DNA from 3 places in the Halomonas sp. TG39a genome. Region 2 is predicted to be linked to each of the others. Evidence: predicted binding sites of a transcription regulator. Region 2 holds the regulator's gene; each other region holds the start of a gene.

Region 1 (10,491 bases), 1.1 Mb from region 2:
TGACTCATTGATTGAAATTTTGGTGGAGTCTTCAAGGCCGCACTTCACTCCCGCTTTCTTTAACAGCGCCAGCACTTTTTTAGCCTCATCCAAATGCAGTGGATGCGGCCTGATAACGACCTTCTGGCCTTTAATGCGATAAACTTTTTTTATCTCATCAACCGGCACAGGAATACCTTTTGACTGAGGCTGATGCGTATAGAGAATTCGATTCCCCTTCTCTGACACTAGCGCTGTGCCAGATGCATCAGCTTCCTCAGCCTCTTTAAAGACCGGGTTACCACCTTCAACGATTAAGCAAGAGTCAGCCAAAGCACTATCATTCAACAGCATCTTGGTTGCCATGCCGCTCCACGTCCAGAACACATCTGGCAGTAACGGACTGCAAACTTCATTTCTCTTAAACTTTGAGTAACATGGATGTTTGAAACCATTAATCCCATGCTGAACGTCGATAACAGTAATACCCAACATCTTACAAGCAAGAATAATAGGAAAATAATACAAACCATAATAAACTCTAACAACAAGAGCATCAACTTCTGAATTCTTCAGCAACTGATAGTATTTAGCCACCATTCCGTTTAAAAGATAAAACCTTTCTTCCATATTAGCTCGAATACTAACACCAAAATTCTCTTTCAACTTGGAATCAAAAAAATCTACTTCCTCTTTTTGCTTATTACTCAACTCCCTTTTAAACTGCGGCGACAGAAGCTCTAGTTTTTTTGCCTCAACTCCCTTTTCCTCAAACCCTTCAATTATATGTTTCAAAAAATCCTCATCAAAAAAATAACCAACTATCTTTATTTTTCTTTTCTCTGGGTAGCTACTAGACCCTACGCCAACCAGCGTTAGCCTTCCTTTCGTGATGGCCATATTTTTTCGGCTTATCTCTTGAAGGCAAAACTGAAAACTTTCCCTTATAAGTGGAGAATAAGTTAATGAGTGGCCATCCGGTAGGCTGGAAACAATTTCGTCATAAACATCAAATTTTTCATAAGCAAACATAGAAATTTGTTCCCTTAAAAGCTTCAATCAAGCAATGCAAAAAGATTATCATCTTGCCCCAAGAAGGCGGTTTCATTTGCAGCGAATTTTGAATTTAATTCATTATTATCTTTCTCAATCGCAGGTGGAAGCAGCTCCTGTGCCTCTAAAAATTCCAGCGCTTTTTCCTGGCTAACATCGGCTATCAACTCAAAAGCAACATCATGTGCTGCGAAGCCTGAACTGAGAATAAAGGCGAGCTTCATCCTTTCTTTCTCGCTTAGGGTAGCCATGCGTTCGTGACTGGGTAGAAAGAGCACATCGCCGCTCTCTTGCTCTGTGGCGCAGGCTGTTTGGGCGCTTAGCTTTTCTGGCAAATGACTGTAGTGGCTAATATTATGAAAGCGGTAAAAGCGGAAGCCATTGCGACTCGCCCAATGCTGTAGCTCTGCCAAATTGGGCTGTTTTTCATGAGTCAGTTGAAACGCGACACGCGCCTGAATTAACAGTGTATTGGCGAGCGTTTTTTTGCCATGCTCGAGCACAAGCATAGTATCGCTTAGCTCATCGAGAATCAGCCAGTCAAGATTGCCCAATCCGTCGATACTATCCAACGCCACGGTAGTAATGGGCAGCTCTGCCAAAGGCTTGGCGCCTAGATGGTGCCGCTTGGGAAGTTTTTCGAGCGGTAGCGGTGAAAGAATACTGGTCATTTCAGGGGCTACACAGGCGTACAGCGTTTTCGGCTTTCCATCTCCTAGCAGTGCGTGCTGAAATAACTGTATATACTCACTACCTTCGTATTGCTTGGCCTCCTTTATTTCACTGGCGGGGTCAAAGGCGACAATACCAAAGGCTTCCGTCGCCGCCATTTGGTCAGCAAGGCCGCTTTTGATCAAGCTAGCGCGGTTGTCGAGTACCATGATTTTACCTTTTATTTGCCAGGTAAAATCATCGGTAAGCCACAAACGGTTAACTTGTGGTTCGTTGCCCTGCTTGGCTCCAGAGATAGCACCAACCAACTCTTTAAGTGAGTTATCAACCTTGAATTCAGGTTTAGTTGCCAGATAGGCTAAGCGCTGACGATGGCGTTTCTTCTGAATAATGGCAAAGTCTTTATTTCCAGCGCGCAAGTTTACCAGCGGAGTTAAAGCAGTAATTAGCCGCTCCGTGGCGCGGTCGAGATGGTGCTTCTCTTTCCCCACTTGCCAAGCGCGCGCCACCAAATCCTGATACATATCTTCATCGTCGAATAGACTGATGACTGCATCCACTAACGGTTGAAGCTCGTCATCGCTGAGCAGATGTTGGTAGGGCTCTTTATAGCACTCATCCGGAAAATCATAAGAGAGGCCAGCATCGCCAATCATTTCGGGCATGCCACCGCGGTTGGTGATTAGCGCTGGAATACCGTTGAGCATCGCCTCGGCCAGCATACGCCCAGAGCTTTCCCACCATAGGCTAGGCGCAACAACCACACGAGCTCGACTGTAAGGGCCGCGCATATCGCTGGTGTTGGGGGTCACTACAACATTACTTAACGCGATACGCTGCTCCCCCATTCGACGAGTGGTTTCACGCAGCACGGCGGGCCAGTCAGCCCGGGCTTCTACCACTTCAAGCTCAATATCGGGTCTTTCTCGCTCCAGCTTTTCGGCCAGTTGCACAAATACGCTCGCGCCCTTTTGCCAACTAGGGTTAACAAACAATAGTCGCTTACGTTCATGGTGTTCGGCAATGAAGTTTTCTGGAGCGATAAACTTGCCTACCGGATTGGCGGTATAACCAACCTTTTTGCGGTACATATCAGCCGTAGCTTGGCTATCGGTGAGAATCAGATCCACATCACGACACCAGCGTGGTGATTTATAGTTGCCGTTCGCTAGGTAGAAAGCAACAGGTATACCGCGATCTCGTGCCTCATCGGCAATTAGCATGTCAAGCGTTTGGCCGCCGTAGAACCACACAACATCCGGCTTAAAAGAATCCAGCATGTAGAGGTACTGACTATACCAAAGCCCTTCTTCATGCGTCGTCAAATGATTTCGATTGTGACTATAACTCACCACCAACTTATGCGTGAGCGCGCCATCTTCAGCTTCTATCAATTGGTGTAGATGAGCGCTCAGGTCAGAGAATTTTTCTTTAAGCCGCCCCATTCCCTTTGGGTTATCGAATACGGTCGCGCCCAGCACTTGAACGTCATAACCACGAGACACCAGTTGCAGCAACATTTGACGCACGGTCATGCTGGCGCCGCTGGAGGTATCCAACAAGCAAAAGGGATTGGCCCAAAGTATGCGGGGCCTGCGTTTTTGAGTAGCGGATGCTTGAGTTTGCTTAACCATGAAGCGGCTCACAGGAAAAATGGCAATGTGCCTAGCTTACTGTGCTAGGGCAGTGAGCAAAGGCGCGAATCCGCCAGTATTTAGGTAGGTGTTCTCTCGATCAGCACTAACTTAAAGGTGGGGCAAGCAAGAAAAAGGGGCTTAATTATCGATGGCTAACAATTTCTATTTTTTCATGACTTAACTACAATGTAATTACTGAGTCTACAGGCAAAAAAACGGGGCCTGTTGGCCCCGCGATACTTTCTCTTGCATCATACCGACTAAGGTATTAGCCCAGCAGAGACAATACAGACTGTGGCGTCTGATTAGCCTGTGCCAGCATGGAGGTACCGGCCTGCTGAAGGATGTTGGCGCGTGTCATGTTAGACACTTCCACCGCATAGTCCGCATCTTCGATGCGCGAGCGGGCTTCAGAAAGGTTGGTAGAAGTGGTCGCCAGATTATCGATCACTGAGTCAAAACGGTTAAGCGTAGCACCAAGAGTCGCACGATTGGTGTCTAGCGCTTCAGTGGCAGTATCAACTGCATCTACTAAAGCCTTGAAGTCAGTATGTGCAACACTACCACCACTTTGGAGCGTAAACTCCATTCCGTTACCCGCATCAGCAATTACACCGCCGCTGGCGGTATCTAGATCCAGGCCATCAACTGTGGCATCAAGTCTAGAAACGCTAATAACGTCCTCAGCTTCAGTATTGGAGCCAACCTGAATATTAAGGGTAGCGCCGGCACCACTTGCTACGTTTAGCAGGTTAGTACCGTTAAAGTTGTTGCTGCCAGCTACGCGATCAATTTCAGCTAGGCGCTCGTTGATCTCGGTAACGATCGCATCACGGTCTTCTGTAGCGTTGGTGTCGTTGGCGCCCTGTACCGCTAGCTCACGAATACGCTGCAGGTTGTCGTTGATTTGATCAAGACCGCCTTCCATGGTCTGTACCAGAGAGATACCGTCGCTAGCATTACGGCTAGCCTGATCCATACCTTTGATTTGGGCAGTCATTTTGTTGGCGATGGCTTGGCCAGCAGCGTCGTCAGAGGCGCTGTTAATGCGCAGGCCAGAAGACAAACGCTCTTGCGCTTTGGCCAGCATAGACTGAGAGTTAGACAGGTTGTTCTGGCCAATCAGGGCCGTAATGTTGGTGTTGATTACAGACATGTGAGTGCTCCTCGAAATTTAACTGGCCTTGTGGCCTGCTTAGCGGCACTTGCGTTGCCGTTATTATAATTAACGGCCTCCCCACCAACTTCTTTAGAAAAAACCGTTCTTTTTTATGTAAACTACTGTAACTCATCTGATTGATGCGACAACTGCTTATTAACATCGAATTTTGGATATCTGCCTTAAATAAAAACGGGGCCTACTGGCCCCGTCGTTACTTTCTTTTGACATTACTGGCTAAAGGATTAGCCCAGTAGAGACAATACAGACTGCGGCGTCTGGTTAGCCTGTGCCAGCATAGAAGTACCCGCCTGTTGGAGAATATTCGCACGCGTCATGTTAGACACTTCTACTGCGTAGTCGGCATCTTCGATACGTGAACGAGCTTCAGAAAGGTTGGTAGACGTCGTCGCCAGGTTATCGATCACCGAGTCGAAACGGTTCAGAGTAGCACCCAAGGTTGCACGACTGGTATCCAGCGACTCAGTTGCTCTATCAACCGCATCAACTAAAGTCTTGAACTCTTCGTGAGTGGCACCTGCACCTGAAGCATCTGCAACTGTAAATTCGCCAGCGGTCACTGCTGTAGCACCAGATACAGTGTCTTCTAAACCAAGTCCGCTAACCGTGGCATCAAGCCTATTAACACTAATAACATCTTCAGCTTCAGTGTTGGAACCAACCTGAATATTAAGAGTCGCGCCAGCGCCACTTGCAACGTTTAGCAGATTAGTGCCGTTAAAGTTGTTGCTGCCCGATACACGTTCAATCTCTGCTAAACGTTCGTTGATCTCGGTAGTAATTGCAGCACGGTCTTCTTTGGCGTTGGTGTCGTTGGCACCCTGTACCGCTAGCTCACGAATACGCTGCAGGTTGTCGTTGATTTGGTCAAGGCCGCCTTCCATGGTCTGTACCAGGGAAATACCGTCGCTAGCATTACGGCTAGCCTGATCCATGCCTTTGATCTGGGCTGTCATCTTGTTGGCGATGGCTTGACCAGCAGCATCGTCAGAAGCGCTGTTGATGCGCAGGCCAGAGGACAGACGCTCTTGCGCTTTGGCAAGCATAGACTGAGAGTTGGACAGGTTATTCTGGCCGATCAGGGCAGTAATGTTAGTGTTGATTACAGACATGTGAGTGCTCCTCGAAGATTAACTGGCCTATTGGCCTGCTTAGCGGCGCTTGCGTCGCCGTTATGTTAATTAACGGCAGGCCCGCCAAATTCTTTAGAAAAATTACGCTTCTTTATGTAACTTACTGTAACTATTTCAACTGCACTCTGAACTACTTTCTTAATTGTTGTTCTGCATGTTGCCCAGCATACTGAACTGCTGGGAGAGGTAGCTGCTCATAGAGTTCATTTGGGCGATCAAACCATCCAATTGCCCAAACTGCTTACGGTAACGCTCTGTGCTGCGCTCGATACTAGCCTCCATACGAAGCTTACGCTCGTCCAGGCTGTCAACCCGCTGCTCAGCACTAGTCACTGAGCTTTGAATGATGCCGTTTTCTGCCGTAATGCCTTCAAGCGTGGCGTTTAAGCGCCCAGCAAAGCCGCCTTCTTCGGTTTCGCCCGCAAAGAAGGCAGATAGCCCCTCTGGGTTGTTGGCTACTGCATCGTCCAACTTATCCTCGTCGACCTTTAATCGCCCCTTCTCATCAATGGCTATGCCCAGTTGTGAAAGGCGTGAAATATCGCCGGTGCCGAGGTTGTCAGTAATATCCCGGCGTAGGCGGTCTTCAATGGTGCGCACGGTGCGGTCACCCACTAGCTCGCCAGACGTTTCGCCTTCGCCGTTGTATGCGGTCATTCGGCCAACGGTGGATTTCATTTCGTTATAGTTTTTAACGAACTCGTCAATGGCTTCTCTTAGCGACGCATCATCACGCTCAATCACCAGCGTAACGGGGTCTCCAGAGGCCTCTGTGAGATCAAGCGTTACGCCTTGGATGGCCTCTTCAACGCGGTTGGTTTTACTGGTGATAGTAATGCCATTAACATTCAGCTCAGCGTCCTGACCTGAACGCTGGGTGGCTGCATCCATGGTCAGCGACGCTAAGCCTGAGAAGCCCTCCAGTGAAGCATCTTGGCCCGTCTCTTTTGAGCTCAGCGCTAAGCGGTACCCAGTGCCATCATTAACGATAGAAGCGGTTACGCCAGCCTCTTTATCCGCATTGATCTGGTCACGAACATCCGCCAGCGTACTGCCCGCTGAAATAGCAACGTCGTAGCTTGTTTGTGTTCCGCCAGCACCAAAGTTAAGCGTTAGCGTCGCATCGGCTGCTGTTACCTCTTGGTCTAGCGCTACGCTGTTGGAAGCAGCGCTGCCTGCGCGAGCCAGTTGGGTAACGGTTACTTCATAGCGCCCGGCATTAGCGGTTTCGCCTGCGGTCGCCAATACGCCATCGCCCGTCACGGTGCTTTTTTGCTGCTTAAATGTAGCGGCATCGTTCAACGCAGCAATAGAGGTTTGCACGCGATCCATCGCTGATTCAAGGCGCCCATAAGCTGAAATTTTGGTTTGCTGAGCACTTTTCTGCTCTAGAATAGGCACAAGCTTTTGCTGTTCGGCCGCTTTTAGCTGATCCACCAAACCTGAAAGATCTAATCCAGAACCTACACCGAGTGCTGTGATCGATGCCATGGGGTTCATTCCTTATAAGAAGTAGAGAAAGGTGTCTAGGTAATCTATCGGCTGCGGAGGAGCAAACTTTAGAGTTAATGCCTTTTTTAAGCTGTTTTTAAAGCATTGCAAAGAAAAATGCCCAACACACTGTGCCGGGCATCTTGTAAACTATTAATTTAGCTAGCTTATCAGCCTAACTTAACCTTGCTGATCAAGCACTGCAAACTGCTGGGTCAGATAAGCACTGGTTGAGTTCATTTGCGCTACCATGCTGTCCATCGCTTGAAACTGTGTGCGATAACGCTCAACGGTTTGCTCGATACGGCTTTCCGTTGTCGCATAGCGGTCTTCTAACGAAGCAAAGCGCCTTTCAGACGAATCAACGGCACTTTCAAGGCGGCCACCTGTTCCCACCAAGCTTTCCAGCGATGAGGCTATTTGCCCTGCCATGCCACCCTCTTCGCTATCGCCTGCAAAAAAATTGGCTAGCTGATCCGGCTGATTAGCAACAATGCTATCTAACTTATCTTCGTCAATCTCCAGCTTGCCATCCACTTGAAGTGAAATACCTATATCCGACAACACGCTAAAGCCATCGCCGCCGACAACACTGCTAATTGTTTGACGAAGCTCTCGTTCAACCGCGCGGGTCGCGGCATCGGCGTTCAACCCCGCCGACTGACCAGTCTCTTCGTCAAACGCTGTCAAACTGGTAATGGTGTCCTTGAGCGTGTTGAAGTCATCAACAAAGGCCGTGATCTGCTCGCGGATAGCCTCATCATCCTGCTCAACGCTTACAGTGCTCGTCGCACCAGCCTCAGCAAGGTTTAAGGTAATGCCTTGAATAGCGCCTTCCACTTGATTGGTAGGGCTAACAATATCGATTCCATTGACGTTAAACTCTGCATCCTGCCCCGCTTGAACTACCTGGGCATCAGTCGTTTGTACATCGCCCGCAAGAATGTCTGAAAAGTTTGTGCTTTCAATACTCGCGTCCGCACCCGTTTCCGTTGAATTTACTGCAAGACGATACCCTTCACCGTCGTTGATAATAGAGGCGCTTAAGCGGCCATCACTCTGTTGATTGATAGCATCACGCATATCTTCGAGGGAACTGCCATCGGCAATGGTAATGGGATCCATAGCTCCGTCAGCAAGAGTAAAGGTTAATGACTGCTCCCCAGTCACTATGCTTTCATCTGCTGTTTCCAAACGCTCTGTTACTAGGCTACTGGCTGTAGCTAACTGGCCGACCTGCACTTCGTACTGACCTGGCTGGGCCTCATTGCTGCTAACAGCGCCAACGGCACTGCCTTCTACATTGGTTGTTAAGCTCTCGAATGACGCCCCATCATTGAGTGCTTCGGCTGAGCTTTGAAACTGCTCAAGCGCGCTTTGCAACTTACCATAGGCAGATATTTTCGTATCTTCAGATTGGAGCTGTGCCGCAATAGGCTCAAGCTTTGCTTGTTCTGCCGTTTTTAATTGCTCCAGCAAGCCATTCAGATCCAAGCCAGAACCGATGCCTAGTGATGTAATAGCAGCCATAAGACCAATGCCTTTTTTGAATACATTTAGCTACGCTTGCTGCTTTCAATTAGCGTTCCTTCATTAAGCGATGCGTAGCACTTTTCTTTAATACAATTACCTTAAAACCTCGGCTAGGTGAAGAATAACTTAAATTTTCTTCTTCATCTTTTCGTATTAAGACGTTACTTCAAGTAACTAAACGTAATAGATACACCCATTACTCAGAAAAATGACGATAATAAGTTCATCTTTTAGTGGGTCTTTCTAGTTGCTCTTTCTCCCCACCCCTATGTAACGCAAACCTGCCTCTTCAACAGCCATTGGCGTGTACAAATTACGCCCATCGATAACGACTTTTTCCGCCAGTTGGTCGGCTAACCAAGCGAAATCGACGCTGCGAAACTCTTTCCACTCGGTGCAGATAACCAACGCATCGGCGCCTTTGACTGCCTGAATGCGATCACCGGCGAGCATTAAGTCATCCCGTTCGCCATAGATACGGCGGCATTCCGCCATGGCTTCGGGATCAAAGGCTTGCACCTTAGCACCCGCTTGCCAAAGCGCTTCCATCAATGTGCGGCTTGGGGCTTCACGCATATCGTCGGTGTTGGGCTTAAAGGCTAGCCCCCACACGGCAATGGTCTTGCCACTTAGATTGCCTAAGTTATCTTGCAGTTTTGTGAACAGCGTTTGCTTTTGGCGTAAATTAACCGCTTCAACAGCACTGAGCAGTTCCGGGGTATAACCTAACTGGCGCGCGGCGCGCTCTAGTGCCTGAACGTCTTTGGGAAAGCAGGAGCCGCCGTAGCCACAGCCTGGGTAAATAAAGTGGTAGCCAATGCGCGGGTCACTGCCGATTCCTCGCCGCACGTCTTCCACATCCACTTCAAGCCGTTCGGCGAGATTAGAGATTTCGTTCATAAAGCTGATTTTGGTGGCGAGCATGGCATTGGCGGCGTATTTGGTCAGTTCGGCGGCCCGTACGCTCATAAACATCAGTTTTTCGTGGTTGCGATTGTAGGGGGCGTAGCACTCTTGCATATGCGCTTTCACACGCTCGCTTTCGGTGCCGACGATAATCCGCGCACCGCGGGTAAAGTCTTCGATCGCAGCCCCTTCTTTCATAAACTCAGGGTTCGAACAGACGTCAAACGCGAGTGATGTACCACGCTGTTCGAGTACATCGCTGATAACCGCATGGACTTTTTCGGCGGTGCCCACGGGCACGGTAGATTTATCAATCACCAGCTTATAGCTATCCATATGCTGGCCGATCGTACGCGCTACCTCTAGCACATAGCGTAGGTCGGCACTGCCATCTTCATCAGGCGGCGTTCCCACGGCGATAAACAGCAGCTCGCCATCCGCTACCGCTTGGGCAGCATCGGTGGTAAAGCGTAACCGGCCCGCCGCGACGTTGTGGGCAACGATGGTGCTTAGCCCAGGCTCAAAAATCGGCACTTCTCCACCATTAAGCTGATCAATCCGCTCAGCGTTAACATCCATACAGGTGACTTGATGGCCGACATCGGCTAAACAAGCGCCTGCAACAAGGCCGACATAACCGGTTCCGAATACACTGATCTGCATGACTTATTAACTCACTAAAATACGTAACAGCGAGCGTAGCACATTGGCTTAGCGTTGATGAGCTCGATATTAGAAGATCCGCTCTGAATTATAGACCTTGGTCTAACATTGACCTTGGTTTATAATGCACTGCAACAAGCCCGATTTGGTGCTGACCGCAGGAGAACATGCTATGACTCCGGGACTTATGACTTCAGAACTCACGCAAGAGCCCTCATCCAAAGCATCTAGTGGGCTATCAACA
Region 2 (10,491 bases):
CAAACCAATATCTTAGCGCTTAACGCCTCGGTAGAAGCCGCGCGTGCCGGCGAACAAGGCCGAGGCTTTGCGGTGGTGGCAGGAGAAGTACGCAATCTGGCAAGCCGTAGCGCGGATGCTGCCAAAGAGATTAAAACCCTGATTGATGCCTCGGTGACGCAAATTCAGCAAGGCTCTACCCTGGTTGAGCAGGCCGGTACCACAATGTCGGATGTGGTCACTGCGGTGCGCCGAGTCACCGATATCATGGATGAAATTTCGGCCGCTTCCCAAGAGCAGAGTGACGGCATTGAGCAGGTTAGTCAGGCCGTGGGCCAGATGGATCAAGTCACCCAGCAAAACGCCGCGCTGGTTCAGCAAGCCACTGCGGCGGCCGCCTCGCTTGAGGAGCAAGCTAACCGGTTGGAGCAAGCTGTCGCCGTGTTTAAACTGTTAGGTATGCAGGAGGCGTCGCGTCAGGTGCTTCCTGCCGCATCGCCAACTACCCATGCTATGCCTGCGCCCAGGGCCGCCCAGCAGCAAGCGAGTCAACCTGCCGCTAAGCGTAGCGACCACGAAGAGTGGGAAGAGTTTTAAAGAACAGTTTTGAAGAACGGTTTTGCAGAACAGTTTTAACCCCCTGACTGTACTTTCCAGTCACCCCCGAGCCATATACGGATTGATTAGAGGATGACCCATGGCAGATAAGAATATGAGCTTTCTGGTTGTAGACGACTTTCCCACCATGCGTCGGATTGTGCGCAGTCTGCTTAAGGAGCTGGGCTTCACCAATGTGGATGAAGCAGAAGATGGTCAGGATGCGCTTAATAAGCTGCGCGCTGGCAAATTCGAGTTCGTCGTTTCCGATTGGAACATGCCCAACCTGGATGGTCTGGAGATGCTCAAGGAGATTCGCCAAGACGATGCCTTGAAAGACCTGCCCGTGTTGATGGTGACCGCAGAAGCGAAGAAAGAGAACATTATTGCGGCTGCTCAGGCGGGTGCTAACGGCTATGTCGTCAAGCCGTTCACTGCCGCTACCCTGGAAGAGAAGCTCAATAAGATCTTCGATAAATTGGGTATGTGAGTGACTGAGCCCATGTGCTTGGTTAACGAGGAGACAACATTATGAGCCAGAATGAGCAGTCCGATTCTGCCCAATCGTCCGAATCCGAACAAGCCGCTGAAGACCTAATTCATCGCATCGGTAAGTTAACGCGCATGTTGCGCGAAAACATGCGCGAGTTGGGGCTAGATAAAGAAATCGAAAAAGCGGCTGAAGCCATCCCTGATGCACGCGACCGCCTGCACTATGTCGCCACCATGACGGAGCAGGCTGCAGATCGAGCGCTCAATGCCGTTGACCGTGCGCAGCCGCTGCAGGATCAATTGTCAGACCGAGCGGAAGCGCTGGATAAGCGCTGGGCCGAGTGGTTTGAGGCGCCGAAAGAGCTGGATGAGGCCAAGGCGTTAGTCGTCGAGACACGCACTTATCTCAGCGATGTGCCCGATGTGGTATCAGCGACCAATAAAGAGCTGATGGAAATCATGATGGCTCAGGATTTCCAAGACCTGACCGGCCAGGTGATTAAGAAGATGATGGACGTGATCCATGAGATCGAACATCAGCTGGTGCAGGTACTTATTGATAACGCGCCGGGCGCCCATGCACGAGAAACGCTGCAGCGCAAGGCCGAGGATCAGTGGAAAAACGACAGTGCACGGCGCAACGAAGAGCTTTTGAATGGGCCGCAAGTGAAGGATAATGTCCCCGATACCGTCTCTGGGCAAGACCAAGTAGACGATTTGTTGGATGAATTAGGCTTTTAAAGCGCGTTATTAAACGCCCTCTGGGCGCACAAGCACGCTATTCAGCCGTCCCTATGGACGGCTGAATACGTGATACGCTTCGCTTCACCTGGCCGGATAACCGTATGGCAGATAACGATAGCGACCAGGAAAAGACCGAAGAGGCCACGCCCAGGCGGAAGGAAAAAGCCCGTGAAGAGGGCCAAGTTGCCCGTTCCCGCGAGTTAAACACTTTCTTACTTCTGCTGGGCGGGGTGATTGGCCTGTATAGCATGGGCAATATGCTCTATGACCAGTTGGGCGCGGTGATGGAGCAGGCTTTTCTGTTTGAGCGTCGCCAAGCAATGGAAAGCACACCGATGCTGGCCAATGCGCTGGATCTTGGTCAGCGCACGCTATTTGCCATGATGCCGTTATTTTTGCTGTTAGCCGTTATCGCGTTAGTCGCCCCAGGGCTGATGGGCGGCTGGCTGATATCGGGAAAATCGATGCAGCCCAAATTTTCCAAGTTAAATCCCATTAAGGGCGTAAAACGAATTTTATCAACCCAGGCGCTGATTGAGTTGGCCAAAGCTATCGCCAAGTCAGTCCTGGTGGGTGGCGTCGCCGCGACGTTTTTGTATTTCAACATCGGCAAATTTATGGCGCTAATGGATCAGCCTATCCAGCAAGCGCTTACCAACGCTTTAAGCATGGCCGCTCAGGCGGCTGGGCTAATGGTGCTGGTGTTGATCGTGGTCATTTTGATCGATGTCCCTTTCCAGCTCTGGGATAATGCCAAGAAATTGCGCATGAGCCAGGAAGAGATTAAGCGTGAGCATAAAGAGTCCGAAGGTGACCCGCATGTGAAAGCGCGCATTCGCCAGCAGCAGCAGGCCATGGCGCGGGGTAGGATGATGAGCAAGGTACCCGAGGCGGACGTTATCATTACCAACCCCACGCACTATGCGATAGCACTGACTTATCAGGAAGGCAGTATGGGCGCCCCGCGGCTGGTGGCAAAAGGCGCCGACGCAGTGGCTGCACGCATTCGCGAAATCGCTGAAGAGGCAGGCGTGCCTCGCTTGCAGGCAGCACCATTGGCGCGGGCCCTGTATCATCACGTCGATCTAGATGCAGAAGTACCTGCCGAACTGTATACCGCGGTGGCGGAAGTAATGGCCTGGGCCTACCGCCTCAAGCAAGTATCACAACAAGGAGGCGAGGTGCCCCCAACCCCCGATAACCTGCCGGTTCCGCCGGAGATGGAAAGCCCCGGGCATGACGCCGGTGGTAATGAGGCGCAACCATGAAAGGCTTGAGTCAGCTAGTAGGGCGGCGCGACTGGATGAGTGATGTGCGCATGAAGCTGCTGGTCGGGCCGCTGCTCATCCTCATGATCTTGGGCATGATGATTGTGCCCTTGCCCCCTTTCGCGCTCGATTTACTCTTCACCTTCAATATTGCCCTGGCCATTATGGTGTTAATGGTCAGCATGTTTACCCAGAAGCCGCTGGATTTTGCGGCATTTCCCGCTGTGTTGCTGTTTACCACGCTGTTGCGCCTGTCGCTCAACGTCGCCTCTACCCGTGTGGTGTTAATGGAAGGTCACCAAGGCGGCGCCTCTGCGGGTAAGGTCATTGAAGCATTCGGGGCGTTCCTGGTCGGCGGTAATTTTGCTGTGGGTCTAGTGGTCTTCCTGATTCTGGTCATCATCAACTTTATGGTTATCACCAAAGGTGCTGGCCGTATTGCCGAAGTCGGTGCGCGCTTCACCCTGGATGCGATGCCCGGAAAGCAGATGGCCATCGATGCCGACCTGAACGCTGGTTTAATCGGCGAGGAAGACGCCAAAAAGCGCCGTGCTGAAGTCGCTCAAGAGGCTGATTTCTTTGGCTCGATGGATGGTGCCAGTAAGTTTGTCCGGGGTGATGCCATTGCCGGTTTGGTGATTATGGTGGTCAATATCATCGGCGGGCTGATGATTGGCATGCTGCAGCACGATATGAGCTTTGGCGCTGCTGGTCAGACCTATATGTTGCTGGCGATCGGCGATGGCCTGGTGGCGCAAATTCCCGCCTTGGTGATTTCCACCGCGGCGGGTGTCACGGTATCCCGGGTGAGTACCGACACGGACGAGGATATTGGCCAGCAAATGCTCAGCCAACTATTCGTTAATCCCCAGGTACTGATATTGGCCGCCATCGTGATGGGGCTACTGGGCATGGTGCCCGGTATGCCCAATTTAGTGTTTCTACTCTTTACCGCGCTGCTGGCGGGTTTGGCATGGTTTATTATGCGCCAAAAAGAGCAGTTGTTGGTCAAGGAGGAAATTGCGACTGCGCCTGTACCGTTACAAGAGACCCCCGAAGCGAGTTGGGAAGACGTGCAACTGGTCGATACCCTTGGCCTGGAAGTGGGCCATCGCTTAATCCCGCTGGTCGACTCACGCCAAAAAGGTGAGCTGCTGGGGCGCATTAAGAGCGTGCGGAAGAAGTTTGCCCAGGAAGTGGGCTTCCTGCCGCCAGTGGTGCATATCCGCGATAATTTGGAGCTGCCGCCTAACGCCTATGTGCTTTCAATGAAAGGCGCCGAAATTGGTCGCGCCGAGGCGCAGCCCGGCAAGTGGCTGGCGATCAATCCGGGGCAGGTCTCCGGCGAGCTGCAGGGCACCCATACCCAGGATCCCGCCTTTGGTTTACCCGCCATTTGGATTGATAGCAACCAGCGCGAACACGCTCAGGTGTATGGCTACACCGTGGTGGACGCCAGCACCGTCATAGCAACCCACTTGAACCACCTGTTGCACCGCCACTCACCCGAAATGCTGGGGCGTCAGGAAGTGCAGAAACTGCTGGATAAAATGGGCGATGATCAAAAAGCATTGGTCGAAGAGGTGATTCCCAAGGCTATTTCGCTGACGGTGTTGCAGCGTATCTTGCAAAACCTGCTTGACGAAGATGTCTCTATTCGCGATATGCGCACTATTCTGGATACCCTGGCGGAGTACGCCGCCCAGCAAAAAGATCCTAACGAGCTGACAGCGCTGGTGCGAGTCTCACTGGGGCGTGCGATTGTCCAGCAGTGGTTTGCAGGGCAGGAGACGCTCAATGTGATGGGACTGGATGCCCAACTGGAACAGGTGCTGGTGCAGGCGATGAACGGCAACGGCGCCATGGAGCCTGGCTTGGCAGAGACGCTGATGACCCAGGCGCAGCAAGCGCTGGAGCGTCACGAAAGTTCCGGCGAACCGCCGGTGCTGGTCGTGCAGCATTCGCTGCGCGCGGTACTATCACGCTTTTTGCGCCGCCGTTTACGCCATATGTCAGTGTTGTCGCAGGCTGAAATTCCCGATGACCGCACATTAAGAGTGACCACAATAGTCGGCGGACGTTAATGATGGCCCGCCGTGATAGGCTAGCGTCGACCATTTCCAGAACAGACAAAAGGTAAATCATGAGCGTTAGACGTTTCGTGGGAGCCAACAGTCGTGATGTGATGCGCCAAGTGCGCGAAACGCTCGGTGAAGACGCCTTGATTGTGGCTAATCGGCGTACCGAAGGGGGCGTTGAAATTTTGGCCATGGCGGATGAAGCCATCGACCACTTTGAACCTTCACCGGAACCCGCACCTCTCGAAACGCCGACAGCACCTCCGCCGCAAGACCCCATGCAGGCGATGAGTGAGCGCTTACTGCGCGAAATGCAGGATATGCGCGCGCTGCTAGCAAATAGCCAGCCAGCCCCTGCTGCTTCACCAATGCCAGCAACGCCCACCGGAACGGCCGCGCGACTGCGCCAACTGCTATGGAACGTCGGTTTCGGCAGCGAGCTTGCCGATGAACTGCTGGCAGGGTTGCCCGAACCATTAGCCCGGTTAGACAGCGATAGCGAAGCACCGCTGCAGTGGCTGCGTCAGCAGTTAATGGATCGCCTCTGCGTGCTGAGCGATGAGCCTAGTTTCTTTGATCAAACCGGCATTGTCGCTCTGGTGGGGCCGACCGGGGTAGGGAAAACCACCACCACCGCCAAGCTGGCGGCACGTTTTGTGATGCGTCACGGTACGCGCCCGGTGGCGCTGGTGACCACCGACAGCTTCCGGATTGGTGCCCACGAGCAGCTGCGCATCTATGCGCGCTTGCTGGATACGCCGATGTACGCGCTGGATGCCGAGCAGCCCATCGACGATTTGCTGGGCCGCTTGCAGGGCAAGCAGTGGGTGATTATCGACACCGTGGGCATGAGTCAGCGTGACCAGCGGGTGATTGAACAGATCGCCCACCTCCAGGGCGGACGCTCGCGAGTGCGCTTGGTATTGCTGCTGAATGCTGCCAGCCAGCCAGAAACCCTCGAAGAAGTCGTGCTGCGCTATCGCCAAGCCGCGCGAGCGGCGGGCGCAGAGCTCGATGACTGTATTATTACCAAGCAGGATGAAGCGGGGCGGCTGGCGCCAGTGCTAGATATTATTATGCGTCACGGGATGCGTGTGCTGTTTGGTTCCAATGGCCAGCAGGTGCCCGAAGATATGGCCATTGCCACTCCCGACGCTTTAGTCGATCAGGCGCTAAGCACGGCAACGCCGCAGCGTGAACGGGCCCACAGTGCTGAAGCCCCGATGGCAATGCCGCGCTGGTCCCGGGATGTACTGGGCCAAGGGCGTCGCTTGTCATCACTACTGGCGAGGCTGCGCCAACGCGTCACCGGTTTTGCAGAACTAGAAGAGACCTGGAACCTAGCCTCGCTGCCGAGCCGTGTGCAGGAACAGCGTTTGGACGCACTGCTCGCCGGCTATCCCGCGGCGGAAACCACCTTAGGGATGGCGTGGTCGGCGCGGCGCAATGAGCGCGGCTGCGACTGGGCAATGCCGGACATAGGGCTGGACACAGATGGCGCCTGGCTGGCGCTACCCTGGCTGCAGCATCGCCACGTCGCGGGATGGCAGCCGCGCTTAGCCGCGCTGTCAGAGTCAACCGGCGTCGCGGTACACCTACTGCCGCGCTTTCCCGAACCGGAGGCGCTCGTCTGGCTGGAAGCCGAGCATTTGACCTGGGTCAGCCAAGTAGCCCCCAGTCATAGGGTACTCTTTCACCATGAGCGCCAGACCCTCCGTCAGTTGTTTGATGACAGTGTGCTAACGCATCATGTAGGCGTGCGTTTTCGTGGCCAATCGGTGCAACTTTGGACGGTCTACGCCGAGGTTGAGGACGCCAGTGGCACTGCGCTGCTCGCCTGGTACGGGGAAGTGCGCGACCCGGAAAGTGCCAAAGTGGTAGCGCGCCGCTACTGGCTAACCCCTGCACGGCTGGGGGCTGAGGTGCTCTCGCTACTGTTAACACAGCTGCAAAGTGAAGGCTTGGCCGCCTTGACGCGGCGCGCGTGGCAGCAGTTAAAAGAGGCCGATAGCGGTGATCTCAATGCCGAAGTACGGCTGTTAATGGCCAGCGGTGTGGCGTCGGTCGCTGGGCATCTCGATGTTGCCGATGATGAGGAGGCGCAGACGCTGCGCGGCGATCTGCTCAACCTACTAGGCGCCAGCCGTCGCCGCCGCGATACCGGTATGCTTGATGCGCTGGTCTACGCCTTTATGGCGCGGGATGCGATTCGTCAAATGGGCAGTGTGAGTCGAGAGGGTGTGGCGTGAGCGAACAAGATCAAGCCTCGGGACTGCGCAAGTGGGCAAACCTGCAGCGCCAACAGCAGCAGGCTGAGGGGGCGGTTGATGTTGCGGCGGCAGAACCTGTGGCCGAACACGTTTCACCCCTATCAACGCCGACGCGAGCGGCGCTGGAAGAGCCCAGGACGGTGGCGCCGCCCAGGCCCAAAATTCCGCTTATAGTAGTTGGGCTGCCCGGTCGCGGCGTAGTTCAGGTGAGTAAGGTCAAAGCACGTCTGGGGCAGTGGTCAACGCTAGGTCGAAACTGGGCCGGTGAGCCTGATGACTGGGATATTCGCATCGTCATGGCGGAAACGTCTGAGCTTGCGCAACTGAGCGACCAATACAGCCGCTGGGCGCTGTGGATTAGTAGCGATGCCGATGCGTTTGCGACCATGTTCCGTACGTTGCGCCAGTTGCATGAGGGTGGTGGGCCGCGTCGTTTGCTGGCACTCCATGAGCCGCACTTGCCGCGCCAGGGGCTACTCGATAACTTGCGTGAGGCTGCTGATTACTACTTAAATATGGAGTTACTGGTACTTGCACGATGAGCGCACTCTGCCAAGGAGACCAAGCATGCTAAGCTGGCCGTTAACAGGGCGGCTGCCGTTGATCGCGGCGCTGCTGACAGGGTGTCTATGGGCAGGTTTAACGGGGAGCGCCCAGGCAGCGCCCGGTAGCTGGAGCACTCAGATACCGGGACTGATGGTGGCGATGAGTGATCGGGCAAGCAGTAGTCAGGCGGCCACCCCACCCGACGTCGCCAGCCTGCAGTCAGGCCAGCTTGGGCGTATACAGTGGCAGTTTCACTACCCCCCCAGTGCGCACTTAAACGCTTGGCTGTGCCATCCTGAGCAGTGCGTTGCGTTAACGGGTATGCGGGGTTCTACTACCGCGCTAGCGGGACGAGACGCCGATGCGCCGTTGCATTTTCGCTTCGCCTTACGTCCAGGTCAGCGGCCTGTTCGGGTGCAGGGATTGCAAATGATTGTGAATTATCAGTGAAGGCTGGATAGCCGCGAGGCGAGAATATGTACACAGCACAGGGCAGAATTAAACAAAATGAGCTGTTGACTCAATACATGCCATTAGTGCGACGTCAGGCCTTGACGCTACAGGTTCGATTGCCAGCGAGTATTGAGCTCGACGACCTTATTCAAGCCGGGATGGTGGGGCTGCTGGAAGCGCTGGGGCGCTTCGACGCTACCCAGGGAGCCACCTTCGCGACCTTTGCCAGTCAACGTATTCGCGGTGCGATGATGGACGAGTTGCGCACCCGCGACTGGCTGCCGCGCAGCGTACGCCGCTCAGCGCGGGCGGTTGACCGCGCCGTTCGCCAATTAGAGCAGCAGCTCGGGCGAGCGCCGGAAGAGCACGAAATTGCTCACCACCTAGAGATGCCGCTGAGCGACTATCAGCAGCTCCTTAACGACACCAACAGCGGCCAGCTATTGCCGTTTGAAGAGCTAGTCGCCGATGGCGGCGAGCCTATCAGTCATGAACTGGGCAATTCACCGTTCGAGCAGTTGCTGGATGGACAGCAGCGGCAAACGCTGATTGATGCGATTGAAGCGCTGCCAGAGCGTGAAAAGTTGCTTATGGCGCTGTACTACCAAGAAGAACTCAACCTCAAGGAAGTAGGGGCTGTGTTGGGCGTAACGGAGTCACGCGTTTCTCAACTACACAGCCAGGCCGTAAGTCGTTTACGCGCTCGCTTACACGACTCGGCATAACACCTCTTTTTACTCACTTGTGACCGGCAAGGAGCCGTGGATGAATCCTTCGACGCTGATAGGCATATTTGCCAGCATACTGCTGTTGGTGAGCGTGCTGTTTTTAACCGCAGAGTCCCCTGAAAGCTTTATCAATTTTCCGGGTCTGGCCATCGTGGTGACCGGTACCCTGGCGGCGACCTTTATCAGCTATCCGCTGAAAGAGGTGCTGCGTGTCGTACGGCTGGTGGGCTTGGTATTTCGGCGCGAAAATACCTATATGCGTGACGATATCCGCGAATTGGTCGATATGTCACGGCTGTGGTTTAAAGGCGATGTGCGCGCGGTCGAGCGCGAGTTGGAGCATACCCGCAATCCGTTTCTGCGCACCGGGATCCAACTGGTGATCGCCAACACCAAAGAGGACGAAATTTTTGACATGTTGCGCTGGCGCATCGCCCGCCTTAAAGCGCGTGAGCATGCCGAGGCACAAATATTTCGCACCATGGCCACCTATGCGCCTGCGTTTGGCATGATCGGTACCCTGGTAGGGCTGGTCAATATGCTGGAAGTCATGGATGCAGGCGACTTGCAGGTGATTGGGCCGCGCATGGCGGTGGCCCTGCTGACTACCTTCTATGGCATTTTACTCGCCAACTTAGTGTTTAAACCGATTGCGGTGAAGTTAGAGCGCCGCACCGAAGAGCGACTGATTACCATGAACATGGTGCTGGAAGGTATTTCGCTGATTACCAAGCGTCGCCTGCCGTCGTTTATCGAAGAGACACTCAACTCCTTTGTGGCTAACTACCACGATGAAATTCGTGATAACAGCGTCAAACCCAGGCCTGACTCGTCGGTGAGTTCGGCGGCCAAGGGGTAGGCCCGATGCTAGACCGCGATACACGCCACGCGCTGGAAATGACGCCGTCGCCAGGCGATGGTGAAGAGGGCTGGTTAACCAGCTATCTGGATGTATTGACGCTGCTGATCACGCTCTTTGTACTGCTGCTTTCACTGACGCCGCCGGGCGGCGGTGAAGCGGCTGATACTGCTTTCATGCGTTCGGCCAGCGCGGTATCATCATTGCCGCTGGCGTCTCTAGCCACCGGGATTCAGCCCCGCCACGCTGGGGTGCAGCCGCAGTTTGACGGGCTTGATATTCCTGGAGTCAGCGTTTCGCAAGGCCGCGAAGGGGTGACGCTGCGGATTGATACCAGCCTGCTATTCCCCAGCGGCCAAGCGGTACTAACCCCCCAAGGGCGAGGCGTGGTTGAAAGCCTTATCGGTGTGCTGACGAATTTTGATGGCCAGATATCGGTGGAGGGGCATACCGACAGCGTGCCGATTTCAACGGCTC
Region 3 (10,491 bases), 3.1 Mb from region 2:
TAGGCGAACAGTTGCGCACGGCCTTCCTCGTTTTCCCGCGCTACCACTTCGGCCTCCGCGATGCACGGTTGATCGCGCAGCAGGGTAGCGATTTCGCTCGGTTCAACCCGATAGCCGCGAATCTTGACCTGATCATCCACACGGCAAAGAAACGTCAAGCTACCGTCGGCCAGTTGGCGCACACGGTCACCGCTGCGATAGAGCCGCTCCCCCGCATGGAAGGGGCTGGCGACGAAACGTTCCGCCGTTTGCCCCAGCCGCTGTAGATAGCCTTGAGCCAGTCCTGGGCCACCCAAGTAGAGCTCGCCGGCAACACCCTTCGGTACCGGATTAAGCCAGGGATCCAGCACCCAGGCCTGAGCATTGGCCAGCGGTGTGCCGATAGGCAGTGTGCTGGCAGCTCGATCGGCTATGTCAGCTTGCTGGGTGAGAATACCTACCGTGGTTTCCGTAGGCCCGTAGTGATTAAGCACTTGGCAGGTTGGCTTAAGCTCGGCGATACGTTCCAGTAGCGCCCAGTCGGTCGCTTCGCCGCCCAGAATCAGGCGCTCGTGCGGAAGCACGTCAGCCGGGGTTGCCGCACTCAGCAGTGCCCGCAGGTGGCTGGGCACAATCTTGAGCACATCCACCCGCTGTTCCCGCATATAAGCTGCAAAGGCATCCGGGTCAAAGGCGCACTCGGGAGAAATGAGGTGCAAGGTGCGGCCGGTGCACAAGGCACCAAACAGCACCGTATGCCCCAGATCCGCCGCCACCGTCGACACCATCGCCATGTTGCGGGCACCTTCTGGTAGCGCCAGCGCCTCCAGAACACCCTGTACGTAATTGGCCAGAGCACCGTGACTAACCGCCACCCCTTTAGGCTTGCCCGTGGAACCAGAGGTATAGATCACATAGGCAGTCTGCTGAAGATGGATGACGGGGGATTTATTCTCTACGGCAGCCGGAACATCGTCGGCAAACGCCAGCTCCATTACCGGAACAGCATCGCTCCAGTCGCAAGCCGTACTGCTCAGCATCAAGCGAGCGCCACTGTCAGCCAATTGATAGGCCAAGCGCTCGCGCGGCAGTTGCGGATCCAGCGGTACGAAAGCCCCGCCCGCTTTGAGTACGGCGAGGATACCGAGCACGTACTCGCACGAACGCTCGGCGTGAATGGCAACACGCACCTCGGAACCAACGCCTTTTGCGATTAGTGCCTGTGCCAGACTCTGGGCTTGGGCATCCAGGCTGGCATAGGTATAACGGTACTGCCCGTCGTTTACGGCTAACTCATCAGCATGAGCTACCACCACTTTCGACAGCAGGGTGGGTATAGCCTGAGTGAGAATCTCGCTTTGGTTTCCTTCCAACACGGAGATAGGCTCAGGTAGCGACAGCATCGCAGTGTGAGACCGCGGATCAGCTACGACCTGCTCGGCCAGGAATCGGAATGCCTGGCAGAAACGCTCGATCGTGGTGGCATCGAATAGCTCTGCGGAGTAAGCGAATAGACCTGCTATTCCCTCGGGCTCATCGCAAAAATCGAGACTCAGGTCGAAGTGAGCAATACCCGTGAATACCTGCTCGGCTTGAATGACTAGGCCAGCCACGTGACGCTCCGCCTGCCACATTTCCTGCTGAGTACACTTCACCTGAAATAGCGGATGTACCCCCGGTTGCCGTTCTAGCTGTAGCGCCTCCACCACTTGATCGAAGGGGACATCCTGATGCAGCTGGGCATCGATCAGGGTAGCGTTCACCTCATCTAACAAACGTTCGAAATTTCCAGTGGGATCAATCTGAGTGCGCAACACAACGACATTGATAAGGTACCCAATTAAGCCCTGAAGCTCGGCTTTATGCCGATTGGCAATCGGCGCCCCTACCTTGATATCTGTCTCACCGCTAAAGCGATACAACGTCTGCTTCAATAGCGCCAAGATCACGGCGTAGAGTGAAACGTTTCTTTCACGGGCTAGGCTACGTAGCTGCTCGCTCAACTCACCGGGAAGCGTAAAGCGCAGTTGGCCTTCGCTCGGTGCGGACATCGCTTGGCGTGGGCGATCCAAGGGCAACGCTAGCGGGGGATGATCCCCCGAGAGGCGTTCACACCAGTGAGCAAGTTGGCCCTGCCGCTCACTACTATGTCGCTCACTACTGTGCTTCTGACGCTGCTGCCAAACCGCATAATCTGCGAACTGTACTGGCAGTGGTGCAAGCTTGACTTCTTGCTGTGTGCACGCACCCTCATAAAGTGCGCATAGATCATCGATGAGCACCTGCACTGACCATCCATCGCCAGCAATGTGGTGCTGCACGACAGCTAACACATGGTGCTCCGTGGACAAGCGGTAGAGTGCGATGGTTAAGGGAGGTGCCTGATCCAGGGCAAAAGCCTTCCGGGCCAGTTTGGTGAGTGCGTCATGCAGTGCCTGCTCCCGTTCATCCACGGTATCACCGGGCATCTCGTCACAGATCAACTCAGGATGCCAATCCTGCGCTAGCCGCTGAACAGGTTCTCCCGCCTCACTCAAGGGGTAGTAAGTACGCAAAATGTCATGGCGTTGCACGAGATCCTCCAGCGCTGCATTGAGCGATGATGGATCCAACACCCCCTTGAGATGCAGTGCCCCTGCCATATTGTAACCAGCGCTCTGGGGATCAAGTTGCCACGTCAGCCATAGGCTGCGCTGTCCTTCCGACAGCGGTATGTCGCCTTGGCGCTGATCATCTTCAAGACGGGGGATGGCCATCCCTCGTTGATCCGATGATGCCGCCAAACGTGCTTCGATAGCTTTAGCCATGGCAGACAAGCGCGGTTGCTCGAACAGCGAGTGCAGAGATAGCTCGACGCCCCAGTAATCACTGATGGTGGCGGCTAGCCGCACCGCCGCCAGAGAATTACCACCGCTGGCGAAGAAATGAGCATCGCTGCCTAGCGGCTTACTTTGCGACTGGGTGTCGTCATCCCCCAGCACCTGGTGCCAGAGCTTCGCCAACGCCTGCTCCGTTTCGCTCCCAGCTTCCGCAGGCGATGGCGATGACTTTCCTCCGCCCTCAGCGTCACCATCACTGACAAAACGCCCAAAGGCGTGAATGGCGTAGGCATCCAGGCTACCCGCCTCCCAGCCTTGGCGGCAGGTGCTGCGCTGCAATTTACCGCTGGAGGTTTTGGGAAGACCGCCTGGGTTAAGCAGTAGCACTACCGAAAGCGGCTCGTGGCAAGCGGATCCCACCGTCTCGCTTAGTGCTTCGACCAGCTTCTCGGCGGGCACTAGCTTCTGTATGCCGCGGGAGACCTCTGCCGCGACGCCAATCCCCTCGGCGCCTTCAGGGGTGGTCACTGCAAAGGCTGCCACGCGCCCTTTGCGCACTGCTTCCACTTCCGCCTCGATAGCGCTCTCGATATCCTGAGGGTAGACGTTATGGCCGCGCAGAATGATCAGGTCCTTAATACGCCCGGCGATATACAGCTGCCCTTCGTGCAGAAAGCCTAGATCGCCAGTGCGCAGCCATCGATCATCGCGGGCGTCGTGGTTCTGTGCATCAGCATCATCGGTGCGCTGCCAACTGACCCCATCGCGGGTGACAAAGGCTTGCGCTGTTGCTTCTGGGTTCTGCCAATACCCGTGCGCCACGCTGGGCCCATTGACCCAGATCTCGCCGACGTCACCACTGGGCAGCGAGTGAAGCCCCTCAGGGTCGACAATATCGATAGCGTGACCGGGTTCCGGTGTACCGCAGCCCACCAGGGTGTTGCCTTCAACCGCTGAAACAGCCTTTCCCTCGGCCAGCGATTGTTGAGAAAAAGCAGTACCCACCACGCCCGTACCGCGCGAATTACAGCTAACCAATAGCGTTGCTTCGGCCAAGCCATAACAGGGTGCTGCGGTATCAGCGGCAAAGCCCGCTGGGCGGAAGCGTTCGATAAAGCCCGTGAGGGTATCGTGGCGTACCGGCTCGGCGCCTGAGAACGCGACCCGCCAGCTAGATAAGTCGAGCGCCTCAAGCTGCTCGTCACGGATACGCTCAAGACACAGTCGATAGGCGAAATCGGGGCCACCACTAATGGTGCCCCGGTGGCGGGAGATCGCTTCCAGCCAGCGTACCGGCCGCTGTAAAAAGAAAGTGGGGCTCATCAATACCGCAGGGATACCGCGATAGATGGGCTGCAGCAGGCCACCGATCAGCCCCATGTCGTGGTAAAGCGGCAGCCAACTGACGAAAACATCGTCGGCACCAATCGAGAAGCCCGTCTCAATAGCACGCTCGTTCGCCATCAGGTTCCCATGGCTAACCATCACCCCTTTGGGAGTGGCCGTGGAACCTGAGGTGTACTGTAAAAAGGCGAGATCACCACGCTTTGGGCGATGCTCAATCCAGTGTTCAGCGCGGCTCTCATCTACGGCATCCACGGGGATCAGTTCGGCGCTGCCGAAGCCTTCGCTTGCAGATGCGACCACATCGATAATCGTTGTAGAGGTGAGCACACAGGCGGCCTGGGAGTCGGCGGCAATGGCGAGCAGACGTGCCAGATGTTGCTGCTTGGCCGACTCTGGAGGGAAGACCGGCACGGCAATCACCCCGGCATATAGGCAGGCGAAGAACGCCACCACATAGTGTTCATCGTTATCCAGCAGGATCAAGGCACGCTCACCAGCCGGGAACCGCTGCTGGAGCTCGCTGGCCAGGGCGCGGGAACGCCGCTCCAGGGTGGCGTAGTCAAGGGTGGTCTCACCTTGTGCGTTCACTACAATCAGCGCCCTGTCGCTGGGCCTTTCCCGGGCCAGGCGACTTAAATGCTCAACGAAGCTGTGGTTAACAACGTTATGGGACGGGTGGCTGTTCATCGTCTGGGCGTGCCTTATATTCATATGCGTACCTGCTGGAACTCCTGGCCGTGGCGTGGGATTGAGCCGTTGTATTCAGTCTTTGGAGAGGTTGCCGTGACCTTCCGCCATGGCGACGACGACTTTGCGCGGCCCTTTGAACGGCGTGCGTGCATGGGCGACCAGCATGTTGTCGAGCATTAGCACATCGCCTGCCTGCCAGGGGAACATCACCGTTTCGTCGGCCAGTACGCCGCGGATCTCATCGAAGATGGCATCGTCGATGGGGCTACCATCGGCAAAGAAGACGTTGCGCGGCATGTCTTCGGGGTCAAGCAGCTCTTCCAGCGACTCTCGTACTTCTGGCTGCAGGTTGGAGACATGGAAAAGATGGCCTTGGTTGAACCACACCTGCTCACCGGTGACAGGGTGAGTCTCTATGCTTTGGCACAGTTGGGTGGTACGCAGGTCGCCATCGGGCTTCCACTCACAGCGAATACCCGCGCGCTGGCAGAATGCCTCCACTTCAGCGCGGTCTTCGGTGTTAAACACCTTTTGCCAAGGCATATCGAAATCACCGTAGTTGCGTACGTAGAGAATGCCTGGAGCAAAGCGCTCACGAATCTCTACTGGCATACGGCGGTAAATAGCGCGGCTATCGGCTATCGGCGTCTCTCCCCCTTCGGGGGAAGCGGTGACACAGTGGAACCAGATTTTCATCGGCCACTCGCGGGTGTAGGCCTGCTCATTGTGGAGGGGAATATGTTGATGGGCGGGGTATTCGGTGGAGGTATAAATGCCTGACGAAACCGCTGAGCGTGGCGTAGAAGCGAACTCATAGCTCAGCAGAGGATGACCAAAGGCGGCAGCAAACTGCTGAAAATCGTCCACGGAGGGAACATCGAAGCCTCTTAGCAACACCCCGCCGACTCTGGCCACCAACGTCTCAATATCAGCACGCAAATCGCCAAAGGCTTCCAGCAGCGGCTGCCCTGGATAGGTGGGGGAAATCATAATGGGCAGCTCCGAATCAGCAGGCCCCTGACGTTTGGATATGGTGTTGGTTTGTTGCGTTGGTGTTGCGCTTTGGCTGTCCATTATTGATCTCCTAAAAAGTCGTTGAGTAGCGTTAACTCTGGGCATAGCTCTTTGCATAGCCCAGGGCAGCGGCATAGCCACTCGGCGCTGGCAGCGGCCATGCCTGCAGAGGTGATGACACGGGAAGCGAGTGCTTAAGGCAGTAACTAGCAGGCGGCACTGCCGCTGGGCTAACCGAGAGCGCTTGCAGATGGTCCGCGATTCCTAAACCCAAGGTCTTGAGTACCGCTTCTTTAACCACCCAGCGCTCCATGAAGGGCAGCGTGGCACCGCGAATGTGGTCGCGCTGCTCGCTCGGCGATAGCACCAGCCCGTGCAGCGGCGCCAGTTCGGCCTCGGATCGACGACGCTCAATATCGACCCCCACCGAGCCGCCGGGAGCGAGCGCGATTAGGGCGACATGGCCAGAGTGGGAAACATTGAAAGCAGGCCCATCAGCGTTTTCCAACTCGGGTTTGCCGTAAGCGTTCTGAGTGAACACCAGCTTTTCTGGCGCTATACCGGTGTGCGCGGATAGCAGTCGCCGCAGGGCAGCGCGTGTCGCCACAGCGCGTACGACATCGGCGTGATGGCGAAGCCGCTGGGCGCGCTGCCACCCGGCTCGGCTCAGCAGCCGGCCATCGTCGTCGGCTACCGGGGCATTCAGGTCGAGCGCTAAGCGCCATACCTCAAGCCCCTCTGGCACCCCTTCAGCTAACCGCAGGCGCTGCATGAGGCACCTCCTCGAGCCGTCGGGCCAGTGCCCGCCTTAGGGTATCCAGCACTTGCGGTTGCTGCTGGCGAATAAAGAAGTGCCCTCCTTTGAACCAGTCTAAAGAGAACGCCCCGCCGGCTTCCCGCTGCCACGCTTCCAGACGCTCTTGCTCAATATCGTCTTCACGCCCGGCGAGTACCTGCAGTGGGTAAGCAAGCGGCGACCCGCCGCGATAGCGAAAACTGCGGCAGAGGCGATAGTCCGCCATCAAGATATCGAGGGTAAGGCGCAGCAGCTCAGGGCTTTCGAAGACCTCCTCTGGGGTGCCGCCCTGTTGGCGCAGATCTGCGATTAAGGCCTTATCGTTATCAAGCCCCGCCAAGCGCTCTGAGTCACGCATTGAGGGCGCCGCGCTGCCTGAGGCGAATAGCATCCGTGGCTGAGGGCGCCCCACATCGCGTAAGCGTACCGCCATGCCATAGGCCAGCAGCGCCCCCATGCTGTGGCCAAACAGGGCAAAATCACCGCGCATCCGCGTTGCCTGCTCTTCGCACAGCCGCACCACCTGGGTCTCGAAGTCATCGATAAGTGGCTCACCCAGGCGTTCGCCACGCCCAGGCAATTCGACGGGATATACCTCGACCCAGGCGGGCAACTTGCGCTTCCAGCGTAGATACATGGTGGCACTGGCCCCGGCGCAGGGCAGGCAGAGCAGCCTTAAACGCTTAACCTGCATTCACCTGCTCCGCCTCACTTTTGGCCTGCGCATCCATCCACTGGCGTAGCGACAGCGGCCGCATATCAGTCCAGGTCTTTTCGACGTAGTCGAGGCAGGTTGGCTTATCGCCGAGCACACCGGTATCGGTCCAGCCAGCGGGAATCGCTTTCCATTCTGGCCAGAGGGAGTACTGCTCTTCGTGGTTGACTAATACGCGGAAGACACCATCTTCACGATCAAAACAACTTGTCATGGAATTAACCTCATCGTTGCCAAAGGAATGAGAAATAAAACGCAATTGCTTCTCATTACTTAGTGACGAGTGAGGAACCAGAAAATTTAATGCTGGAAAGGAAGAAAGTAGAAAAAATAGGGGGAGGGGTCGCTAGGGCGTCGGCATAGCATGACTCTTGCCAGGCTAAAAATTGCTCCAGCGGGAGGCAGCGTTAGCTAGCGACCATTGAGTTAGCCTGAAAATCGAAGGAGGAGAGTAAAAAAAGTGGCTTATCAGCTGCGCTCATCACCGCTTGGGATCAGCCCTGTTAGCATCCAGAGCTGTTCTGCTTCATGAAAGACTCGGCGGTGCTGAGAAGAAGCCGCTAACCACGCATGCAGCGCCTCGCGATCAGCGTCGCTCAACGTCTCTTCATGCTCGCGCATCAGCCAGTCTAGCGCCGTTTGCCAAACGGCATCGTCGCCGCTGTCGTTATCCATCGTTACTGTCAAACCTCGCTACTGCTGCCTGCTGAACACCTGTCTCGGGAAGCGTGTAATATTATCAACGCTATTTGCTGACAGTGTAACAAAGCGACAACAAAGAAGGGACGGAACGTGGGCTTACCGATCTGGCAACGTCTGACCTAGGGTGCCTCTGATTAACGTAATGAGCGAAGGCTAGACAAGGCAAAAATCAACGAAAAAGCGGAGTTTACGAGCTGTAAATGAGCATTTTGAGGCGATTTTTAACGCCGTATAGGCAAGCGCAATAGTTAATCAGAGGTTCCCTTGTAGCGACTGGCGGCAATGAGTCATTGCATCGCGAATCATAAAATTAACTAACGTGGTGGAAATACCTAACAAGTGGGCCACTTCCCGCTGCGTATGACTTCCCGAACGATAGAGCTCAAAGGCGCGCCGCGTACGCTCGGGCAGCTCGTCCAACGCGTCCACCACCTGTGCCAAGGCCTGGCGGTCAATGGCGATCACCTCTGGGGAGTGTGACGCGTAAGAGGTGGTATCCCCTTCCTCTTCTTTTGCAAACAACGTTGACTCAAACACGGAACGACGGCAACGGTCAATGGCGAGATTGCGCACCACCCGTGACACGTAGGATATGGGCTGCTTTACCTCAAAAAGCGTGGTTGCCTCTGAAATTTTTAGATAGGCGTCTTGCACGACATCATCGGCTTGATCAGCATTGCCCAAGACTCTTGCGGCGACACAACAGAGCCGGGGCCGCTGATTAACGAAGATGTCTTCTAACTCAGCGCTCCAGGTCTGGGTATCCACAGCACGGCCTCCTGCCTTGATTAACACTACGGAATAAATGGCAATAATTATTATTTGCGTTATAGCCTGGTAAGTCAACGGGTGAGAGCTAACTCACTTTTTATAACGATATGCCTGCTGGTAAAGCGCCGGTGTGAGGCATTTATACCCCTGGCGCCTGCGCAGCGTTGACTTCGCGGCAAAGATACTCATAATGCAAACAAAAACAATTATCACTTAACCACGTGCTAAAATAGCCTTCCGTACGGAAGATGTCGACGCGTTGGGCTGACTGTGTAGATATGGACACTTAAACATTCGCCATGACGCTTTTATCCACAAAACACAGGCATGATCGTGGAATATCAACAGGGTACTTTCTGTCACTACGTACGCCGTAAAACCACTGCATTATCGGGTACTCTGCTAATCAGTTTATTGATGAGCACCGTGTCAATGGCGGGAAATGGAAGTATTGAAGCGCCCGTAGCGACGTTTGATTTCGCCATTGCCGAGACCCTCAACGCGATTGGTCATCCCCCGAGGTTTTTAGCGGGTCTAAAGGGATACGAAACCTACTCACGTCAAGATGGCGCTATCCCTAATACGACTAACCTTGGTTACCGTTTTCTGCCAAACTATGAACTACTGGCAAGCCACCCTCCGCAGCATATTCTGATTTCACCACCCGCCCATACCAGCTTATTGCCAAGGCTCAGTGAAATTGCCGATGTTAAGGAGTATCCGCTTTACAACTTTTCCGAAATTAATAGCGGACAGAGCCATTGGGAAGCAGTGGAGGCGTTGACGCGTCAGCTTGGAACCCTCGTCAATGACTCCGCTGCATCAGAGCAGTACATTGAGCAAACCAACCGCTACTTTGACGATTTAAAAAGCCAGCTTGATAGCATCGATGAAGCAGTTTTAATGGTACGTCTAGTGGATGAGCGCCATGCCCGCGTTTATGGCAAAGGAAGCGTGGAAGGTATGGTATTAAATCGCCTTGGCCTCCAGAACGCTTGGCAGGACGACTTAGGTCAGTGGGGGATGACGACCATTAGCGCGACACCTCTATTTAGCATCGACGCTAAAATGATATTCCTTGAAAGCCCCTACGACCCTCCGGGTGGGCAGCGTCAACTACTCGCTGATGGCCAGTGGCGGCATTTACCAACCGTGAAAGAAGGCAACTATCTCATTATTCCTACTAACTACTGGTCTTGGGGAGGCCTACCTGCGGCACTGCATTTTGCCGACAGTCTTGCCAGCCATCTTCTTGAAAGCGCCGCACCGCCATTAAGATAGGCGATGCGGCGCGAGCGATTAAAACACCCAATTCAGTGCCTATGCGCTACCACTTGTAGGACACAGTACCCAGCACAGTGCGTTCGGCCCCCCAATAGCAACGCCCTCCGTTGTTACAGCGAGCCACATACTCACGATCAAAGAGGTTATTGGCGTTAAGATTGGCACTCCAGTTATTGCCAAAATCATAACCGATGGCCGCATCAACGAGTGTCTCACTACCTACCTCTAGAGTGCCATAATCTAGGCTCTCCGGCGGGTAGGCGTAGGACTTGCCCAAGTAACGGACACCGAGACCCGTTTGCAGGCCGTTCAAAGCCCCCTGCCGGAAAGTATAATTGGCCCAAACAGAGGCCTGATGACGCGGAATCCCTGTA

The links. Region 2 encodes FliA, which starts transcription of late flagellar genes. Its sites were predicted from a motif close to CTAAAGTTNNNNNNNNNNCNGCCGATA; they were not measured.
Region 1: a site for FliA is predicted at 5,704-5,730, ahead of U738_RS11565 (flagellin N-terminal helical domain-containing protein). Genes of this name have one in related genera too.
Region 3: a site for FliA is predicted at 7,638-7,664, ahead of U738_RS02735 (MbtH family protein). Genes of this name have one in related genera too.

Annotation. Positions count from the first base shown of each region.
Region 1 covers NZ_JQLV01000001.1:2,583,314-2,593,804, forward strand. Annotated here, with positions in the region: gene U738_RS11550 (hypothetical protein) at 1-1,011, opposite strand, end outside; gene U738_RS22960 (glycosyltransferase) at 1,035-3,338, opposite strand; gene U738_RS11560 (flagellin N-terminal helical domain-containing protein) at 3,610-4,497, opposite strand; gene U738_RS11565 (flagellin N-terminal helical domain-containing protein) at 4,746-5,633, opposite strand; gene fliD (flagellar filament capping protein FliD) at 5,793-7,145, opposite strand; gene fliD (flagellar filament capping protein FliD) at 7,326-8,675, opposite strand; gene U738_RS11580 (UDP-glucose dehydrogenase family protein) at 8,922-10,247, opposite strand; gene U738_RS11585 (hypothetical protein) at 10,435-10,491, shown strand, end outside.
Region 2 covers NZ_JQLV01000001.1:3,715,201-3,725,691, forward strand. Annotated here, with positions in the region: gene U738_RS16730 (methyl-accepting chemotaxis protein) at 1-576, shown strand, start outside; gene cheY (chemotaxis response regulator CheY) at 677-1,066, shown strand; gene cheZ (protein phosphatase CheZ) at 1,108-1,809, shown strand; gene flhB (flagellar biosynthesis protein FlhB) at 1,914-3,080, shown strand; gene flhA (flagellar biosynthesis protein FlhA) at 3,077-5,164, shown strand; gene flhF (flagellar biosynthesis protein FlhF) at 5,224-7,407, shown strand; gene U738_RS16760 (hypothetical protein) at 7,404-7,970, shown strand; gene U738_RS16765 (flagellar protein FlhE) at 7,996-8,424, shown strand; gene U738_RS16770 (RNA polymerase sigma factor FliA) at 8,451-9,152, shown strand; gene U738_RS16775 (motility protein A) at 9,193-10,014, shown strand; gene U738_RS16780 (OmpA/MotB family protein) at 10,020-10,491, shown strand, end outside.
Region 3 covers NZ_JQLV01000001.1:606,472-616,962, reverse strand. Annotated here, with positions in the region: gene U738_RS02755 (non-ribosomal peptide synthetase) at 1-4,856, opposite strand, end outside; gene U738_RS02750 (TauD/TfdA family dioxygenase) at 4,908-5,909, opposite strand; gene U738_RS02745 (4'-phosphopantetheinyl transferase family protein) at 5,941-6,621, opposite strand; gene U738_RS02740 (thioesterase II family protein) at 6,599-7,339, opposite strand; gene U738_RS02735 (MbtH family protein) at 7,329-7,574, opposite strand; gene U738_RS02730 (FecR/PupR family sigma factor regulator) at 7,829-8,047, opposite strand; gene U738_RS02725 (RNA polymerase factor sigma-70) at 8,315-8,830, opposite strand; gene U738_RS02720 (ABC transporter substrate-binding protein) at 9,167-10,114, shown strand; gene U738_RS02715 (TonB-dependent siderophore receptor) at 10,161-10,491, opposite strand, start outside.